4 regions of the Nonomuraea sp. NPDC050394 genome follow, and region 4 is predicted to be linked to each of the others. Evidence: riboswitches for the same ligand, from Rfam matches in the RefSeq annotation. Region 4 holds a riboswitch; each other region holds the start of a gene.
What was found. Region 4 has a riboswitch for cyclic di-AMP ahead of ACIBKY_RS47525 (coiled-coil domain-containing protein). Riboswitches for the same ligand answer to the same signal wherever they lie in the genome.
Positions count from the first base shown of each region.

Region 1: another riboswitch for cyclic di-AMP. It lies ahead of ACIBKY_RS31355 (hypothetical protein); the one in region 4 lies ahead of ACIBKY_RS47525 (coiled-coil domain-containing protein).
Region 2: another riboswitch for cyclic di-AMP. It lies ahead of ACIBKY_RS33945 (C40 family peptidase); the one in region 4 lies ahead of ACIBKY_RS47525 (coiled-coil domain-containing protein).
Region 3: another riboswitch for cyclic di-AMP. It lies ahead of ACIBKY_RS11810 (CHAP domain-containing protein); the one in region 4 lies ahead of ACIBKY_RS47525 (coiled-coil domain-containing protein).

Region 1 is NZ_JBITIO010000009.1:8,614-13,218, reverse strand. It holds gene ACIBKY_RS31365 (DUF4032 domain-containing protein) at 1-74, shown strand, start outside; gene ACIBKY_RS31360 (alpha/beta fold hydrolase) at 119-982, opposite strand; gene ACIBKY_RS31355 (hypothetical protein) at 1,008-1,811, opposite strand; cyclic di-AMP (ydaO/yuaA leader) riboswitch at 2,028-2,165, opposite strand; gene ACIBKY_RS31350 (DUF5302 domain-containing protein) at 2,330-2,530, opposite strand; gene ACIBKY_RS31345 (aldo/keto reductase) at 2,603-3,457, opposite strand; gene ACIBKY_RS31340 (class I SAM-dependent methyltransferase family protein) at 3,442-4,230, opposite strand; gene ACIBKY_RS31335 (lysophospholipid acyltransferase family protein) at 4,227-4,605, opposite strand, start outside.
Region 2 is NZ_JBITIO010000010.1:134,162-138,766, forward strand. It holds gene ACIBKY_RS33940 (ROK family protein) at 1-1,075, shown strand, start outside; gene ACIBKY_RS33945 (C40 family peptidase) at 1,604-2,116, opposite strand; cyclic di-AMP (ydaO/yuaA leader) riboswitch at 2,261-2,406, opposite strand; gene ACIBKY_RS33950 (3-isopropylmalate dehydrogenase) at 2,506-3,561, shown strand; gene ACIBKY_RS33955 (branched-chain amino acid aminotransferase) at 3,892-4,605, shown strand, end outside.
Region 3 is NZ_JBITIO010000002.1:815,126-819,730, forward strand. It holds gene ACIBKY_RS11795 (DUF6716 putative glycosyltransferase) at 1-200, opposite strand, end outside; gene ACIBKY_RS11800 (hypothetical protein) at 197-1,117, opposite strand; gene ACIBKY_RS11805 (aldo/keto reductase) at 1,202-2,026, shown strand; cyclic di-AMP (ydaO/yuaA leader) riboswitch at 2,179-2,315, shown strand; gene ACIBKY_RS11810 (CHAP domain-containing protein) at 2,329-3,024, shown strand; gene ACIBKY_RS11815 (oxidoreductase) at 3,666-4,595, shown strand.
Region 4 is NZ_JBITIO010000019.1:194,176-198,780, forward strand. It holds gene ACIBKY_RS47520 (hypothetical protein) at 1-408, opposite strand, end outside; gene ACIBKY_RS47525 (coiled-coil domain-containing protein) at 464-1,417, opposite strand; cyclic di-AMP (ydaO/yuaA leader) riboswitch at 1,424-1,561, opposite strand; gene galT (galactose-1-phosphate uridylyltransferase) at 1,628-2,689, opposite strand; gene ACIBKY_RS47535 (DeoR/GlpR family DNA-binding transcription regulator) at 2,686-3,465, opposite strand; gene ACIBKY_RS47540 (50S ribosomal protein bL37) at 3,600-3,677, shown strand; gene ACIBKY_RS47545 (dihydrolipoyl dehydrogenase family protein) at 3,681-4,605, opposite strand, start outside.

The DNA of each region.
Region 1 (4,605 bases), on a different contig from region 4:
AGTCGTACATCGACGAGGTGCTGATCCACAAGCCGGACGAGAAGGCACTGTTGCCGGACGAACCCACGATCTGAGGACGTCGCGCGGCCGCCGTGGGGGAACGGCCGCGCGACGCGGGTCACCCGGCCGTGTGTTTCGTGATCTCTTCCACGATCCGCGACCAGAGTGGCTTGGGCAGATCGTGCCCCATTCCGGGGAACGTGACCAGTCTTGCGCGCGGAATTGCCGCAGCGGTTGCGTGGCCGCCGGCGACCGGAATGAGCACGTCGTCCTCTCCGTGCAGGACAAGCGTGGGTACGGCCAGCCGAGCCAGCCTTTCGGTCCGGTCACCGGAGGCCAGAATGGCGGCCAATTGCCGGGCCGTTCCCGCCGGGTCGTGCGCCCGGTCATAGGCGAGCCCGGCCAGCCGGGCGATCCGCTCGGTGTCCAGGTCGTACCCGGGCGAGCCGATCACCCCCCAGGTCCGCTGGGCCAGCGCGATCGCGGCCGCGCGGTCGGGCGGCGGAGCCGACATCAGGGTCACGCTCGCCTCCGGCGTGGGCGGCGCGACCTGCGGTCCGGGCGTGGACATGATCGAGGTCAGCGTGCGCACCCGTCCGGGATGGTCGAGCGCGAGCTGCTGGGCGACCATGCCGCCCATCGACGCGCCGACGACGTGCGCGGCGGGCCAGCCGAGCGCGTCGATCAGCCCGGCCGCGTCCCGCGCCATGTCCGCCAGCAGGTACGGCGAAGCGGGCGATCCGAATTCCGGAACGCCCGCCTCGTGAAGATGCGTGGATTCACCGGCGTCGCGGTTGTCGAACCTGACGACGTGGTGGCCCTGCTCGGCGAGGAGCTCGCAGAACTCCTCGTCCCAGTGGATGAGCTGGGCGCCGAGGCCCATGATGAGCAGCAGCGGCCGTGCTTGTGGCGAGCCGAAGCTGTCGTAGACGATCTCGATGCCGTTGACGGCGGCGCGCTGACCCATGAGGAACAGAATCACATTCTGTTCCTCATGAGTAAAGAGGTCAGCGGTCGAACGCCTTGCGGATGCGGCCGCGGGCCAGGAACATGCCGCCACTCAGGAGGGCCAGGGCGCTGATGAGGGCGAGTCCGCCCACACCGTTCGACTCGGTCTCGCGGGTGGTGACCGCCGCGGCCAGCTCGGCCTTCGGCGCCTTGTCCCGCTCGGAGGCCTGTGCGGAAGTCTGCGCGGGGGCCTTCCCGGGCGCCTTCTCGGCGACCTGCGCGGGAGCGGCCGGGGTCTCGGGCCTCTCGTCCTTCTTCTCGGTCTTCTCCTCCGCGGTCACGACCGGGGGCGTGGCGGGCCTGGCGTCCTTGCGGGACCAGGCGCCGGTGGAGAAGGCGACGGGGTGGTTCTTCTTGCCCACGCCGGGGCCCCACTTGGTGATGACGTAGTCGATCTTGATGTGCCCCTGGCCGCCGACGCCGTCGACGGTCAGCGAGCTGGAGTTGAACTTGCCGCCGGTCAGCGAGGCGAAGGTCTTGGCGTCGAGGTCGAGCATGATGCCCCTGTTCGAGGGGACCCCGGGGCCGCGGTCGCCGACGAAGAACGGCTCCTTCTTGCCCTTGTAGATGACGTAGCCCTCGGTCAGGAGGGGCCAGCTCGGGCTGGCGGCCAGGCCCTTCTGCATGGGCTTGCCGGAGGCGGGAAGACCGGTGTCGCCGTTGCGGCCGGAGGCGTCGTCCCAGTAGTAGGAGGCGGTGGTGGAGCCCTTGAGAAGGGGCTTCTTCTCGGAGAAGTCATCCGCGTGTGCGGTTGCGCCGGTGCTGAGGGTGACCGCGCCGATGACGGCAACGGAGGCGAGCATGGTGAAAGAACGCATGCCAAAGCGGGAAGACATGAAGAAGAGAAGTCCTTTGTGCGGGGACGGGGAAATGCGCTCGTCAAAGCGGCGTAGCCGGGCACAAAGCCGAACGGACGCTACGCGGAAGCGCGGGGGGTAAGCCTGGGGAAGGGGCCGCTCAGTAGGCGGCGGGTGAAACTACGCGGAATGGGGGCTCATCGCGGTGGTGCATGAAAAGATCAGTCCTCTCCATCGCGCCTACCGGGTTAGCTGACGGGTTCGGGCGTGGAGATGCCCTACCGACGCGTACGTCGGATTCACCCCAAGGAACATTGGTTCCCCGGTTCCCGCGGGTACGGGATTCGGCGCCAGCCGGCCGCCTCTTCCTGATGAAGGGCCAGGTCGCCAGCTGGTAACGCTTAGGACTGTAAGTGCCAAAGAGAGCAAAAGCAAAACAATCGCCATGAAACGGGCGAAGATCTACCTAAGAAGGTCAAGAAAAAGGGGGGTACGGCCAAGCCGTACCCCCTCAGAACGCCGACTCAGCCGCCGCTCTTGCGCCGGAACGAACGCTTGCTGGCAGCAGGGCCGTGTGCGCCGTGGATCTTTGACTGATCCGTGCCCCTGCCACCCGCACCCGAGTCGGAGTGCTGATTGCGCTTACGCTCCAGGGCCTCCCGGAACTTGCGCTTCATCTCGTCCTCGGGAGTTTCGCTGACTTCCGGCTCCGGTGTTTCCGCCATGAGGACCTCCTGGTGTTGGGGACCACAACAGCTTCGCACGACGGCCGACCTGACGCGAAACCGGGCACCGCGTCAGCCCAGCCTGGCCAGTTCCTCCTCGGTGAGCTCCAGGTCGGCGGCGGCCAGCGAGTCGAGGATCGTCGCCGGGCGGCTGGAGCCGGGGATCGGGATCATCACCGGGCTCCTGGCCAGCTCCCATGCCAGGCAGACCCGCTGCGGGGAGACCCCGCGCTCGGCCGCGACCTCTCCGAAGGCGGCGTGTCGGCGGCCGAGCCGGCCGACGTGGTTCATGCCGCCCAGCGGCTCCCAGGGCAGGAACGCCACGCCGATCTCCTCGCAGACGTCCACCTCCGGCTCACTGCCGCGAAAGCTCGGCGAGTACTGGTTCTGCACGCTCACCAGCCGCCCGCCGAGGATCTCGTTGGCCTGCCTGATCTGGGCCGGGTTCGCGTTGGAGATCCCGGCCATCCGGATCTTCCCGGCGTCGAGCAGGTCCACGAGCGTGCCGATCGACTCCTCGTACGGCACCGCCGGGTCGGGCCGGTGATGCTGGTAAAGCCCGATCGACTCGACGCCCAGCGCCTTGAGCGAGCGGTCGCAGGCCCGCTTGAGGTACTCGGGCCGGCCGTCCACGTCCCAGCGCCCGCGTGGCCTGGTGTGCCCGCCCTTGGTGGCCACCAGCACCGCGTCCTTGTCGCCGCCCCAGCTCGCCAGCGCCTTGGCCACGATGCGCTCGTTGTGCCCGACCTCGGCCTCCGTGGGCGTGTAGGCGTCGGCGGTGTCGATCAGCGTGATCCCGGCGTCCAGGGCCGCGTGGATGGTCCTGATCGACTGCTCCTCGTCGGGCATGTGGCCCTCCACCGACATCGGCATCGCGCCGAGCCCGATGGCACTGACACTCATCTGACCGATCAGTCGTGTCTGCATGCGTCCATGGTCATACATTCCGGCCGCTGAGTCGCCGTGGTCACCGTGAACAGGCCGACCTTCTCCCGCCTGCTGACGACGTCGGCGTACCCGGCCTCGACGGCCCAGGTGTGCAGCTGCTCGGCCTGGCGGCACTTCATCACCCACAGCCGCCCGTCGCGGTTGGGCAGCACGTTGGCGATGAACTCCAGCTGCGGGTGGCGGGTCTGCGTGGTGAAGATCAGCACGCCGTCGTGGGCGAGCAGGTCGCGCAGCCTGGCCAGGGACTTCTTGATCGTCTCGTCGTCCAGGATCAGCTCGTACAGCCCGCTGACCACGATGATGTCGGCCGGCCGGTCCAGCGGCTCGGGGTCGAAGGCGTCGCCGCGCTCGTAGCGGATGTTCGCCAGGCCGCGCTCCTTGGCCAGTTCCCTGCCCCGGCGCAGGCCGTCGGCGGCCAGGTCACGGCAGACCACCTCGACCTCGGGCTGCTCCCTGGCGACGTCCTGCAGATAGCGGCCGGGCCCGGCGGCCACGTCGAGGATCAGCGCGCGGCCGGCCCTGGCGGAGACCTCGTCCCTGATGACCTCCTTGAGCAGGTCGCGGCGGGCGCGGATGGCCCGCCAGCCGACCGAGTTCAGGTAGATCCGGTCGAGGGGCCCGCCGTGGGCCTTGTTGACGTAGACGTAGTCGAGCATGGTGCCGCTGTCGAAGCCGTGGCGGTAGCCAATGCGGATGCCGCGGCTGGTCCGGCCGACGGTGCGCATCAGGAACCGCATAAGTGCCCACTTCATGAAATTTCACCCTTCGGGAGTTGTCGGGAGCGCAGGAGGTGGTGTGCCGTCTTCAGGTCGGACACGGGCGGCAGGAAGCGGACCGTCACCGGGGCGCGGCTCAACCGGCCGTGCACCGGCAGCACGCGGCCGGTCCCCTCCAGCAGGACCGGGACGATCGGGACACCGGCCGCCTCGGCCAGCCGCGCCGCGCCGCCGTGGAAGTCGCCGACGCGGCCGTCGCGCGAGCGGGTGCCCTCCGGGTAGACGACCAGGACCCGGCCTTGGTCCAGCAGTCGTACGGCCGCCGCCAGGTCCGCGGAGCCGCCGCCGCCCCGCCGTACCGGGAAGCCGGAGACCAGCGTCCGGCAGACCAGCGCCCGCGCCCGGTTGGCG
Region 2 (4,605 bases), on a different contig from region 4:
CAACCTCGCCGCCGTCGGCGAACACGCGTACGGCGAGGGCAAGGGCAAGTCCAACTTCGCCCTGGTCTCCATCGGCACGGGCGTGGGCATGGGCATAGTCGTCAACGGCGAACTGTACGTGGGCGCCAGGGGCGCCGCCGGCGAGGTCTCCTACCTCCCCGCCACCGACGACCTCCCTCCACCCACCCCAGAACCCCCAACCCCCAACCCCAATCCCCCAACCCCCAACCCCCCAGCAACCAACCCCGGCCCCAACCCGCCAGCAACCAACCCCAACCCCGGCACCAACTCCGGCCCCAACCCCGGCACCAACTCCGGCACCAACTCCGGCCCCAACTCCGGCACCAACTCCGGCACCAACTCCGGCACCAACTCCGGCACCAACTCCGGCACCCGAGCCACACCTGCCGCAGGGTCTGCGCCCGGCAGCCCGCTCCCTCCCGGCGTTCCCGGCACGGGGCCCGCGGGTGAAATGCGGTCCGCGCCCGATGTCCGGCGTGCTTCCGAAGCGAGCTTCCCCGACACGCGGCACACGCCCGATACACGGCCCGCGCCGGATCTGCCGTCCGAGGCTCCGGGTGCCGGATCTGCCGGGGCATCGGTTCGGGCCGCGCGAGAGGCGTTCCCCGGTGTGGTGCAGGCGGTCGGCGTGGACCATGGGGATGCGAGTGTGCGGGAGCACGGGGCAACCGAGACCGTGGCCGCGGCGCCGGGAGTGGTGCGGGCGGCACGGGCCGCAGGGCTGTCCCTGGGAACGGCCAAGGAGATCTTCGCCGCCGCGGAACGGGGTGATCCGGCAGCGCTGTCGGTCGTGGCAGCGGAGGGCCGGCGGATCGGCGGGCTGCTCGTGGCGGTGGCCGCCGTCCTGGACCCGGAGGTGATCGTCCTGTCCGGCGGCGTAGGACACAACCTCGACCTGCTGGGCGACGCCATCCAGCGCCGAATCGGCGAACTGGGCCCCCTCCGGCCCACGATCGTGGCCAGCGCTCTGGGTGACAGCGGGGTGTTGCTGGGCGCGGTCGCCCATGCGAGAAGCCGCGCCTGGGACCTGATCTTCTCCACCCGTATGGGCTGAGATCAGCGGGGGCACGCCGGGCACCGCCTTGTACGTGCGCTTGTTACGGCGGCCGGCCATCCCCGCTGGACGACCGTCTCCCTGGACAGACAGGTCCACGTGCGGCGGGTGGGGGTGGGCGGCTTGCCGTAGGAGAAGACCATTGCGGTGACAGACCCCACGCGCGACAGAACCGCACGCAGGAGAAGCCGCGCGAGAGCCCGCGCGAAGGATCTGTGGGCGGGGTGGCCGCGACAGGGCCCGCGCGCGAAGGATCTGTGGGCGGGGAAGCCGTGACAAAGGCCCGCGCGAAGGATCTGCGGGCCGGGGAAGCCGTGACAAGGCCCGCGCCGAAAGATCTGTGGGCCGGGGAAGCCACGATAGGGGCCTGCACGCGGGAGATCGTGGTTTCTCCCGTGCGTGAGAGATACCACGCACGGGAGAAACCGCGACAGAGCACGCCGCGACGAGCCGACGGCCGACGGGTCGGCGGGTCGGCGGAATCGGTGGAATCTGAGGGTCAGAAGATGGTTGGGAGGAGCACGCGCGTCACAGCGTGGCGGTGGGCATGACGGGTGCGGGTGCTTGGCGGAGTTTTTCGAGCTGGGTGGTGAGTTTGACGCCCGCCGGATCCGGGCGCACGGCGCCGACGAAGGCGCGGCGGCGCCAGGCGCTCAGCTTTTCCTCCTTGACCACGTCACCGGTACGCGGCGAATGCACCATGTGACCAGGCCGGGAGATCATGCCCACGTGCCCCAGTCCTGAGAAGAAGACCAGGTCGCCGGGCTTCAGGTTCTTCCAGCTGATCTTCCGGGAGAACGCCGAGTACTGCTGGGCGGCGGTGCGGGGCAGTTCGATCCCCGCGCTTTCGTAGGCGCGGAGCATGAGGCCGGAGCAGTCGTAGCCGCGTTTGGTGGTGCCGCCCCAGACGTACGGGGTGCCGCGCTTGTCCATGGCGTAGGCCAGGGCTTTCTGCCAGCTGGGCTTGGGGGTTCGCCGCTCCTGGATCTCCTTGAGGTCCTGGCTGGTCAGCGTGACGTCGTAGGGGTCGACGGTGCTCACGGGGGCAGCGGGAGAGACCGGGGATGCGGGGGATACGGGGGATGTGGGGGATGTGGGGGATGCGGTGGCGGGGGATGCGAGGGTGGCCGCGGTGACACCGGTGACAGTGATGAGCGCAGCGGTCGCGATGATGCGAGACAGGGGAATGTCCTTCCACACGGCCTACCGGGTTAGCTGTCGGGCTCGGGCCTGGAAGTAGCCCTACGGCGTGGTAAGCGCCGATTCGCCCCAATGGGGGAGGTGGGTCCCCGGCTCCGCGCTACGGTGCGCGGATTAGGCTGGTGGGACTCTAACGAAACAGTCAAAAGCGTGCAAATCGGGCAAAATGGAGTGTCCGGAAAATGAGATGGGTTGCTCGGCAGGCGAGACGAACCGGTAAGGTACCGCCCATGGAGTCGCGTAGCATTCGCCTGGCCGTCATCCCCGGAGACGGCATCGGTACCGAGGTCGTGACCGAGGGCCTCAAGGTTCTCGAGGCGGTCGGTCCCAAGTTCGACATCACCGAGTACGACCTCGGCGCGGACCGCTACGCCAGGACCGGCGAGGTCCTACCCGACTCCGTGCTGCGGGAGCTGCGCGGCTACGACGCGATCCTGCTCGGCGCCGTCGGCGACCCCCGCAAGGTGCCGCCCGGCCTGCTGGAGCGCGACCTGCTCCTGCGCATCCGCTTCGACTTCGACCACTACGTCAACCTGCGCCCGGTCAAGCTGCTGCCCGGCGTCGCGACGCCGCTGGCCGACACACCGGCCGAGAACATCGACATCGTCGTCGTGCGCGAAGGCACCGAATCGCTCTACGCCGGCACCGGCGGGGCCATGCGCAAGGGCACGCCGTACGAGGTGGCGACGCAGGAGTCCATCAACACCGCCTACGGTGTCGAACGCGTCGTCCGCTACGCCTTCGCCAAGGCGCAGAGCCGCCCGCGCAAGAAGCTCACGCTGGTCCACAAGACCAACGTGCTCACCTTCGCCGGTGACCTGTGGCAGCGCACCTTCGACCGCGTGGCCGAGGAGTACCCCGAGGTCACCACCGACTACGTGCACATCGACGCGGCCACGATGTTCTTCGTCAACCAGCCCGAGCGCTTCGACGTGATCGTCACCGACAACCTGTTCGGCGACATCATCACCGACCTGGGCGCCGCGGTGGCCGGCGGCATCGGCCTCGCGGCCAGCGGCAACATCAACCCCGAAGGCGCCGCGCCGAGCATGTTCGAGCCGGTGCACGGCAGCGCGCCCGACATCGCCGGGCAGAGCAAGGCCGACCCGACCGCCACCATCCTCTCGGTCGCCATGCTCCTGGACCACCTCGGGCTGACCGCCGAGGCCGCCCGCGTCGAGCAGGCCGTCGCCGACGACATCGTCGAGCGCCTCTCGCGCACCTCCGCCCGCACCACCCGGGAAATCGGCGACGACATCGCCGCCCGAGTATCCGGCGGCGCCTGACGCCGCAGGCCACCGGCCCACGAGCGGCCCGCCGTACCGCAGAACGTGAGATCGCCCACCATCGGGGGTCTTACGACACGTCTGCGGAGGTACGGCAGGCAGCGTGCGAACCCGCAGCTCGTGAACACCCGGTACCGACCTGACAAGCGGCCAGGCGCCCCCGGCGCACTCGCGGCCGCCTGACCACCCACGCCCGGTGGCTCGCGAGAGCCTCCGGGCGTTTTCGTTGCGCCCTAACGGTCGTCCTTTTAGATGCAGTAAGTTCCCTCTACCCGATCCGGCGCAGAATGGATGCAGGGTAGTCCTCAGAGAAAGAGAAGGATCTCCGTCATGACCACCTCTCAGAAGCTCAGCTTCGACGTGCAGCTATCCGACCACGCTCGCACCGCGGCAGAGCGCGAGGCGGTACTGGCGAGCCCCGGGTTCGGGAAGGCCTTCACCGACCACATGGTCTCGATCGACTACACCGAGGGCACCGGCTGGCACGACGCCCGCCTCACGCCGTACGGACCGCTCACGCTCGACCCCGCGACCTCCGTCTTCCACTACGCGCAGGAACTCTTCGAGGGCCTCAAGGCCTACCGGCACGCGAACGGCTCCATCGTCACCTTCCGCCCCTACGCCAACGCCGCCCGCTTCAACCACTCCTGCGCGCGCATGGCCATGCCGGAACTGCCGGAAGACACCTTCGTGGAGGCGCTCGAACTCCTCGTCCAGGCCGACCGCGACTGGGTCCCGACCACCGACGGACACAGCCTCTACCTGCGCCCGTTCATCATCGCCACCCAGGTCGGCCTCGGCGTCAACTACCCGTCCGAGAACTACCGCTTCATGGTCATCGCCTCTCCCGCCGCCTCGTACTTCAGCGGCGGCGTCAAGCCCGTCTCCGTGTGGCTCTCGACCGAGTACACCCGCGCCGCCCCCGGCGGCACCGGTGCCGCCAAGTGCGGCGGCAACTACGCCGGAGCCTTCGTCGCCCAGCGCGAGGCCGTCGCCCAGGGCTGCGACCAGGTCGTCTGGCTCGACTCCCACGAGCACCGGTAC
Region 3 (4,605 bases), on a different contig from region 4:
GCCATACGCCGCAATGACCGCGCCGACAGCACCGGCGGCAGGGGACCGTCGCCGACGGCGGCGGCGATCTGCAGCGGCGAGGGCACGATCGGCGTGCGGACCACCGCGAGATCGCGCTCCCAGCCCCCGGGCAGGTCGGCGAGCAGGCAGGCCGCCCACTTCAGATACGAGTCAGAGTCGGCAACGGCCAGGATCCTCACCCGGCAACCCCCGTCAGATGTGAGCGTAGCGCCGGGGCCGCCCGGCTGGTCCACCAGTCGTCCGGCACCTCGACCGGTTCGACCGCGACCCCGCGGGTGCCGAGCAGCACGCGCAGCGAGGTGATGGCGGTCGAGGGCAGGCTCAGGACGCGCTGGCTCGCGTCCAGGCCGCGAAGTGTGAGTTCGGCGGGCACGCCGGCGTCGTGCACGGTGATGCCGGGCCGTTCGCTGATGACGGCGAGGTCGACGGGGTCCTCGCGGCGGTGGGGGAAGTAGGCGAGGGGCTCGCTGGCGGCCAGTTCCGTCAGCCAGCGCAGGTAGCGCTCGCGGTGCACGAGCCCGTTGCGGACCAGCGAGGTGCCGAGCACGACCGTGCGCTCCACCGGGCCGGGCGAGCGCAGGGGCTGCGCGCGCAGCCAGCCGAAGTCGTGGGAGACGAGGTCGATGCCGCGCTCGCGCACGGCGCCGGCGAGGTCGTCCTTGACGGGCAGCGCGGTGAACACCGCGGTGCTGGAGGCGGCCAGCCTGAGCGCCGCCGCCGTCCCGAGGACCCTGCGCGGCAGTCCCGCCTTGTGCCTGGCCCTCAGCAGCGCCCGATACGGCCCCGCGGCCAGCAGTTCAAGCAGCCGGAGCGTGGCCAGCCCGTCGTCCACGATGACGATGCGGCCGGGCCGCGAGGTCAGCCAGCGCAGCTGCACCCGCCCGGAGAAGGCGTCACCGACCACCTGGACCGGCCGCGGCATCTCCTCGCTCGGCCTGGCCAGCTCAAGCCCGTCGGGCAGGTCGAGCCCGGCCAGCTCGCGACGGGTGGCCACGAGTGCGCGCTGACGCGCCCTCGGCACGATGACCGTGCGCTCACCGAGCAGCCCGGCGTGGTGGGCCTCGACGGCGCAGAGCATCTGGAGCGGCGATTCCACCCAAGCCCATTGCTTCTTCACGACGGGTTCAAGCTAGCCCGGTCGCCTTAAGCCGCAGGGAACGCCATGTGAACAATGGGTCGCATGAACTCGCTGCTGCTCAACACCGACGGTGTGCAGATCCCGCAGCTCGGCTTCGGAGTCTGGCAGGTGCCCGACGACGAGGCCGAACGCGCGGTCGCCACCGCGTTTCAGGCGGGGTACCGCCATATCGACACCGCCAGGCTCTACTACAACGAGGACGGGGTCGGCCGCGCCTTCCGGGAGTCGGGGCTGCCACGGGAGAAGGTGTTCATCACGACCAAGCTCTGGAACGCCGACCACAGCCGCGCCGAAGAGGCGTTCGAGGAGAGCCTGGCCCGCCTGGGCCTCGACTACGTCGACCTCTACCTCATCCACTGGCCGGTTCCGGATCAGGACAAATACCTCCAGGCATGGAAGTCCCTGGAAAAGATCTACCGAAACGGCCGGGCGCGCGCGATCGGCGTATCGAACTTCGGCGTGGAGCACCTCACCAGGCTCATCGACGAGGCCGAGATCACCCCCTCGATCAACCAGATCGAACTGCACCCGAACTTCCCCCAGATCGAGCTGCGCGCCTTCCACGAGGCCAACGGAATCCTCACCGAGGCGTGGAGCCCGCTGGGCCAGGGCAAGGGCCTGCTGAACGACCCCGCGCTCGCCACATTGGCCGGAAAACACGGCAAATCGCCCGCCCAGATCGTGCTCCGCTGGCACATCCAGCTCGGCAACGTGGTGATCCCCAAATCGGTCACGCCGGCGCGGATCAAGGAGAACATCCAGGTCTTCGGCTTCACGCTCGACCCGGAGGACATGGCTGCCATGGGAGCCCTCAACAACGGCACCCGTCTGGGACCTGATCCGGCAAATTTTAACTGGATGGGATGACCGGCTGGTGCGGCCTTTTGGCCGCACCAAGCCTTAGATCGTCATTTATGAGTTTGTAATCCCCTTGCCCCATGTATTACCTTCAGGTCATCCAAGGCATACGTCCGGGCTACCCGTTCGTTGCCAGACCATCGCACACACATCACAGGCTTTGCCTGTGACCGCTGAATCCGCACCCTCGCGGAACCGGGGACCCAGGTCCTTTGGGGTGAATCGGCGCCTCGCGCCGTAGGGCAGCTTCCATGCCCGAACCCGTCAGCTAACCCGGTAAGCGGCATGGAAGCAAGGAGTCACCCCACCCGATGGCGAAGCATCGTCTTACCCGTGCCCCCAAGATCGACCTCACCCGCGCCGCTCTCGGCGTGACCATCGCCGCCACCGCGGCGTTCGCGACACACCCCGCCCAGGCCGAGACGCACGCCGCGTCCGCCGCCGCCGCGAAGGGCGTCCCGGAAACCGTCGTCCAGGCCGAGCCCGGCAAGAAGGCCGGCAGCGACAGGCCGAAGCCCACCGCGGCCCAGGTCCTCTCGCTGGCCAAGAAGCAGATCGGCACCCGCGAGGACTCCAGGGGCGGCGGCACCAAGTTCCAGAAGTGGTACATGTCCTCCCCCCGCGCCGCCGAGACCATCAAGCGCGACGGCGGCAACCGCCAGGCCTACCTGAACGCCGCATGGTGCGCCATGTTCGTCAGCTGGGTCGGCGAGGAGACCGGCGCCCGCACCACCGTCGGCTGGGACGCCTACACCGTCACCCACGCCAAGTGGTTCAAGAACAACAACCGCTGGGGCGTCGGCGCGAAGCCCGGAGCCGTCGTCTTCTTCTCGTGGAGCGGCAGCAAGAGCCTCGACTCCATCAACCACGTCGGGTTCGTCATCAAGGACAACGGCAACGGCACCATCACCACCGTCGAGGGCAACACCGGCAACGGCAAGGTCGAGGAGCGCGTCCGCCCCACCTCCCAGGTCGTCGGCTACGGCTACCCCGACTACTCCGCCTGACCTTCCCCTCCTTCCCCCCACTCTCCCTCCCCAGGAACGGCGCGCCCCCTCCCCCCGGGCGCGCCGTTCCCCTTCTCCCCTTCTCCTCCGCGCCCCCGCCCCTGCGGCCCCCTGGCGCGCCCCTCGCGTTCGTACCACTCCCGCGCCCCCTCGCCCGCGCCGCCCCGTCTCTGCACGCCCCTCTCCCGCCTTCCCCGCGCCTCTCCGTTACGGCAAGCCCCCGCCCCCGCCTCCCGCCGCAGTGGGTGGGCGCCGATCGCCGGGCGCCGCGCACGTCGGACGGGGTCCCCACCGCCACGACGCCCCGCCGGCCCCCTCCCACGGCCCCGCACGCGCAACCCCCGCAACCCGCCCGTGCCCCAGGCCCTGGCCGCAACCCGCCCGCGCCCCACACCCCGGCCCACCCGCGCCCCACACCTTGGCCCGCAACCCGCCCGTGCCCCGGCCCTGGCCCGCAACCCCGCCCGCGCCCCACACCCCGGCCCACCCGCGCCCCACACCTTGGCCCGCAACCCGCCCGTGCCCCGGCCCCGGCCCGCGGGTCGCGCTCCCCGGGACCCTCAAGTCCCGTCCCCGCGGAGTCTGATGACCGGGGAGGGAGTGGGCGGGTTAGGGTGACGGTGATCACATGTGGAGGCGTCATGGGATGGACCGCAGCGGACATCGGCGACCTGTCAGGCCTGGCCGCCGTGGTGACGGGAGCCAACAGCGGCATCGGGATGATCGCCGCGGGTGAGCTGGCCAGGCGCGGCGCCGCCACCGTGCTGGCCTGCCGGGACGTCGCCAAGGGCGAGGCCGCCGCCCAGCTGGTGAAGAAGGCGGCTCCTCACGCCTCGGTGGAGGTCAGGCAACTTGACCTGGCCGATCTGGCCTCGGTCCGCGCGTTCGCCGCCGCGTACACCGGCGGGCTCGACGTGCTGGTCAACAACGCGGGTGTGATGGCGCTGCCGTACCGGCAGACCGTGGACGGGTTCGAGATGCAGTTCGGGACCAACCACCTCGGGCACTTCGCGCTCACCGGCCTGCTGCTGCCCCGGCTGCTGGAGCGTCCCGATCCCCGCGTAGTGACTGTCAGCAGCAGCATGCACAAGACGGGCCGCATCGACTTCGACGACCTCCAGGGCGAACGCTCCTACCGCAAGTGGGCCGCCTACGGGCAGTCCAAGCTGGCCAACCTGCTGTTCGCCTACGAGCTGCAGCGCCGCGCCGCCGGCGCCCTGACCAGCGTCGCCGCCCACCCCGGCTACGCCGCCACCAACCTCCAGGCCGTCGGCCCGCGCATGGAGGGCAACCCGATCCTGGAGTTCGGCTCCCGGCTGGGGAACGTGCTGTTCGCCCAGAGCGCCGAGCACGGCGCCCTGCCGCTCCTCTACGCCGCCACCGAACGCGGCCTGGCCGGCGGCACCTACGTCGGCCCCGACGGCCCCTTCGGCTCACGCGGCTACCCGACCCCCGTCGACTCCTCCCCCGCTTCCAAGGACCGCGCCGTCGCCGCCCGCCTGTGGTCGGTCTCCGAAGCCCTCACCGGCGTCCATTACGACTTTCCCGCCGATACGGCTCCCGCCAAATAGATCTCCCTTT
Region 4 (4,605 bases):
CGCGGCGAGCGAGGCGCCGGCGGTGGGACCCGAGGCCGCGACCAGCCGCGACAGGTGAAGGGCCAGCCGCATGAGCAGGACGATCAGCGCCACCTTCATGGCCAGCACGATCATGGCGGAGATCTGTAACGCGCCGCCGATGAGCAGCGCGGCGGTGACCGCGTCGCCGGAGCGGGCGGAGGTGTCGCGCCACTCGCCGCCGAACGCCCGGACGCCTTCGCCGTCGTTGCGCGCGGTGGTCTGGGCGGCGTGCGTGGCCGCGGCCGAGGAGACGCGCACCGCCGTCATCGCGAAGGAGACCCACTGGGTGCCGGCCGCGGCTGCGTGCAGCCGGTCCTCGTCGACGAGCGGCCACGAGACGACGACGTTGAGCAGCATGGCCAGCCCCGGTGGTGGCTGCAGCGCCACTGTGCCCCCTCTTGCCCGGTGATCACATCCGAGCCGTCACATTACTGGGGCGCACTCACTGCATGGAGATGTGCGGGTGGTCGAAGTGGTTCTCGGTGATGCTGCCGCGGTCGCTCATCGCCCGCCATCCCGATCCCATGTTGATGCGCTGCTTCCAGATCACGTACTTCACGCCGAAGCGGTCCTTGTTCTTGATCGCCCAGGCCGCGATCTGGTCGCCGAGAGCCTGGTTGGCGGCGGTGGGCATGGAGCCGCCGGTGCTCATCATGAAGTCGCAGGCCCGGCCGAGCGGGTGCTCGCCGCCGCCGCCCGAGCGGTAGCAGCCGACCTCGAAGGGCAGGTTGAAGGTCTTCTTGATCTCGTCGCGGATGATCCGCATCCGTGAGGTGATGTTGTCGGAGCCGGAGGGCAGCTCGGGGGCCCAGGATCCGTCGTTGCGCTTGCCGGTGCCGTACGGCATGAGGTCCTGGAGCTTGTCCTTGATGTCCTTGATGACGCCCTCGGCCTCGTCGCGCTCCTTGTCCACCTCCTCGGCCTGCCCGGCGATCTGGGTGGTGAGCGTGGCGGCCGCGTCGGCGGCCTTCTTCTTCTCGTCGCGGGCGGCGGCGACGCCCGCGATGATGGCCTGCTCCTCGTCGGTGAGCTGCTCCAGTACGGCCGCGCCCGGCGCGTCGGGCGTGTACAGGAAGCCGGGCAACGTGCCGCCACTGCCCTGGTAGCGCAGCTGGGCGATCTCGGCCACCCGCCGCTCGGCCTGGACCAGCGCCGCCTCGGCGGTGGCCAGGCGCGCCTGGGCGGACTTCTCCGCCTCCTTCGCCTTGGCGAGGGCCACGCGCTTGCCGTTGTAACTCTCGATGAGCTTGTCGACCTGGGTGTTGAGCTTCTTCAGCTCGGCCCGCAGCTGCTTCTCGCTCGGCTTGGGCGCGGCGTGCGCGCTCGCCGGGGTGAGCGCCACAGCCGCGGCGGTGATGAGACCGATGGCCAGAGTCGCGGGGGACGCAACCGCCACGTGGGGGATTCCTCTCCATCTGCCGGCCGGGTTAGCTGACGGGTTCGGGCTGGGAGATGCCCTACCACCGAAGTGGATTCACCCCAGGTGAGGCTGGGTCCCCGGCTCCCGGGCAACACGCCCGGGATTAGGCGGCAACGGCTGTGACAACCGGTGCGTGAGGGATATTAGTAGTAAATGGCGGGCAATGCGACTCCAAGTGGAAACCAATTAGTGATCTACCTGTGATCGAAGCAGGCGTGCGGCCTCCTCGGGCAGCACGTCGTTGACGAAGGCGCCCATCGCCGACTCCGACCCCGCCAGGTACTTGAGCTTGCCGGGCGCGCGCCTGATCGAGAACAGCTCCAGGTGCAGATGTCCCAGCTCGCGCAGGTACCGCACCGGCGCCTGGTGCCATGCCGAGATGTACGGCATGGCCACCCCGAAGATCCCGTCCAGCGCCCGCAGCACCGAGGTGTAGAGCGGCGCGAAGGCCGCCCGCTCCACCTCGGTCAGCGCCGCGAGGTCCGGCACCTGCCGATGCGGGTAGACATGCACCTCGTACGGCCAGCGCGCCGCGGCCGGCACGAAGGCGGTCCACAGCTCGTTGGATGCCACGACCCGCTCCCCGGCCCGTTCGGCGGCCAGCACGTCCGCGAACAGCCCCGGCCGCCGCTGCGCCGCCGCGAGTTGCAGCTTGGTCCGCGGCGTCACGTACGGGTAGGCGTAGATCTGCCCGTGCGGGTGGGGCAGCGTGATCCCGATCTCCTCGCCCCGGTTCTCGAAGACGAAGACCTGCTCCACGCCCTCGATCGCGGACAGCTCGGCGGTGCGGTCCGCCCACGCCTCCATGACCAGCTCAACCTGCGCGTCGGTCAGCCGCGAGAACGACGAGGAGTGCTCGGAGGTGAAGCACACCACCTCACACCGCCCCGCACCCGGCCGCACCTCACTCAAGCCCCCCACGTCGTGATAAGTCCCAAAATTTCCGCTGAAGGAGGGGAAGCGGTTCTCGAACACCACCACGTCATAGTCGTGCGCCGGGATCTCCGAGGCCCGCGTGTCGGACGACGGGCACAGCGGGCACTCGTCGGCGGGCGGCAGGAACGTCCGCGTCTGCCGGTGCCCCGCGATCGCGATCCACTCCTCGGTCAGCGGGTCGTAGCGCAGCTCCGAGGCGAGCGGCCGGGGGTCGAGCGGACGCCGGTCCACCGCACCGCGGTCGGCGTCGTCGCGCCGGTCGAAGTAGATCAGCTCTCGCCCGTCGGCCAGGTGGGTGATGGTGCGCTTCACTGCGTGCCCTCCGCGATGATCAGTTCCCCGACGCGCTCGGCCAGCTCGGCGCGCGCCTCGGCGGGCAGACCCTGGTCGCTGATGACGACGTCGGCCTCTGCCAGGTCGGCGATCGTGCTGATGCCGACGGTGTTCCACTTGGTGTGGTCGGCCGGCACGACCAGGCGGTGGGCGGCGGCCACCAGTTCCCGGTCGGTCTCCGACTCCAGCAGGTTCGGCGTGGTGAACCCGGCGCGCGCGCTCATCCCGTGCACGCCCAGGAACAGCGTGTCCACATGCAGGCGGCGGATCGCGGCGACGGCGACGGGACCGACCAGCGCGTCGGAGGGCGTGCGGACGCCGCCGGTGAGCACCACCGTGCGGTCGGCGCGCGGGGCGCGGTGGAAGACCTCCGCGACCGGGACCGAGTTCGTGATGACGGTGAGGTCGGGCACCGAGACCAGGTGGTGGGCCAGCGCCCACGTGGTGGTGCCCGCCGACAGGGCGACCGCGGTGCCCGGCCCGACCAGCTCGGCGGCGCGGCGCGCGATCGCCTCCTTCTCCTGCTGCTGACGGGCGGACTTGGCGGTGAAGCCCGGCTCCTCCGTGGAGCCGGGGCCGAGCGTGGTCGCGCCGCCGTGCACCTTCTCCAGCAGGCCGCGCTCGGCCAGGGACTCCAGGTCGCGCCGGACGGTCATGTCGGAAACGCCGAGCTCGCGCACGAGGTCGGCCACGCGGACCCCGCCGCTGGCCCGGACCCTTTCGAGGATCGTCTGTTGCCGCTGCTGTGCGAGCACGCGCCCTCCTTCCAACAAGTTCAAACAGATTATGACATGAACATGTTGAAGAATGTGAGGTCGCTTGCCGGGGGGACCGGTGTGGGATACGCATGCCGTACTGGAAAAAGGCCCCGCTCAAAGGAGGACGACGGATGGCAAGGCGCGCCCGCAAGTCCCGAGCACGCAAGAAGAAGAAGGCCAACCACGGCAAGCGCCCCGCCTCGCGCTGACGGTCACCCGGCCGCGGTGAGCTCCTTCACGGCGGCCGAAACCGCCCGGTGGAACGTCGGGTAGGCGTAGATCATCTCGTCGAGCCTGGTGAGCGGGACGCGGGCGTGCACCGCCAGCGTCAGCAGTCCCAGGACCTCGCCCCCGGGCGGCGCCGCCACGGTCGCGCCGACCAGGACGCCGTCGGCGGCCACCAGCTTGACCAGTCCCTCGGCCTGGGCGATGTATCCGCGCGTGCCCAGATCGCCCACGGCGACACGCACGTCCAGGCCCCGCTCGCGGGCCTGCGCCTCGGTCAGGCCCACCGCGCCCACCTCGGGATCGGTGAAGGTCACCCGGGGCACGGCATGGTACTCGGCCTCGTGCACCGGCTCACCGAGGATCTCCTTGACCACGATGTTCGCCTGGTACATCGACATGTGCGTGAAAGCGCCCTTGCCGACCGCGTCGCCGATCGCCCAGACGCCCTCGGCCGCGCGCATCCGCGCGTCCACCGGAACCGCCCGCGCGCTCTCGTCGAGACCGATCGCGCCGACGCCCAGCGCCCGCAGATCCACCCGGCGGCCCGTCGCCACCAGCAGCCGCTCCGCCTCGGCCAGCCGCTCCGCCTCGGCGCCGCCGACCGTGAAGCGGCCGCCGCCGTAGTCCACGCGCGCGACCTTGGCCGAGGTCCGCACGTCGATGCCGCGCCCGGCGAAGACCTTCTCCAGCAGCGCGCCGGCCTCCGGCTCTTCGAGGGCGATCAGCCGGTCGGCCGCCTCGACCACCGTCACCGCCACGCCGAACGTCCGGAACATCTGCGCCAGCTCGACCCCGATCGCGCCGCCGCCCAGCACGATGATCGACTCGGGCAGCTCGGCGTTCTCGATCGCCTGGTGGTTGGTCCAGTACGGCGTGCCCGCCAGCCCCTCGATCGGCGGCACCGCCGCC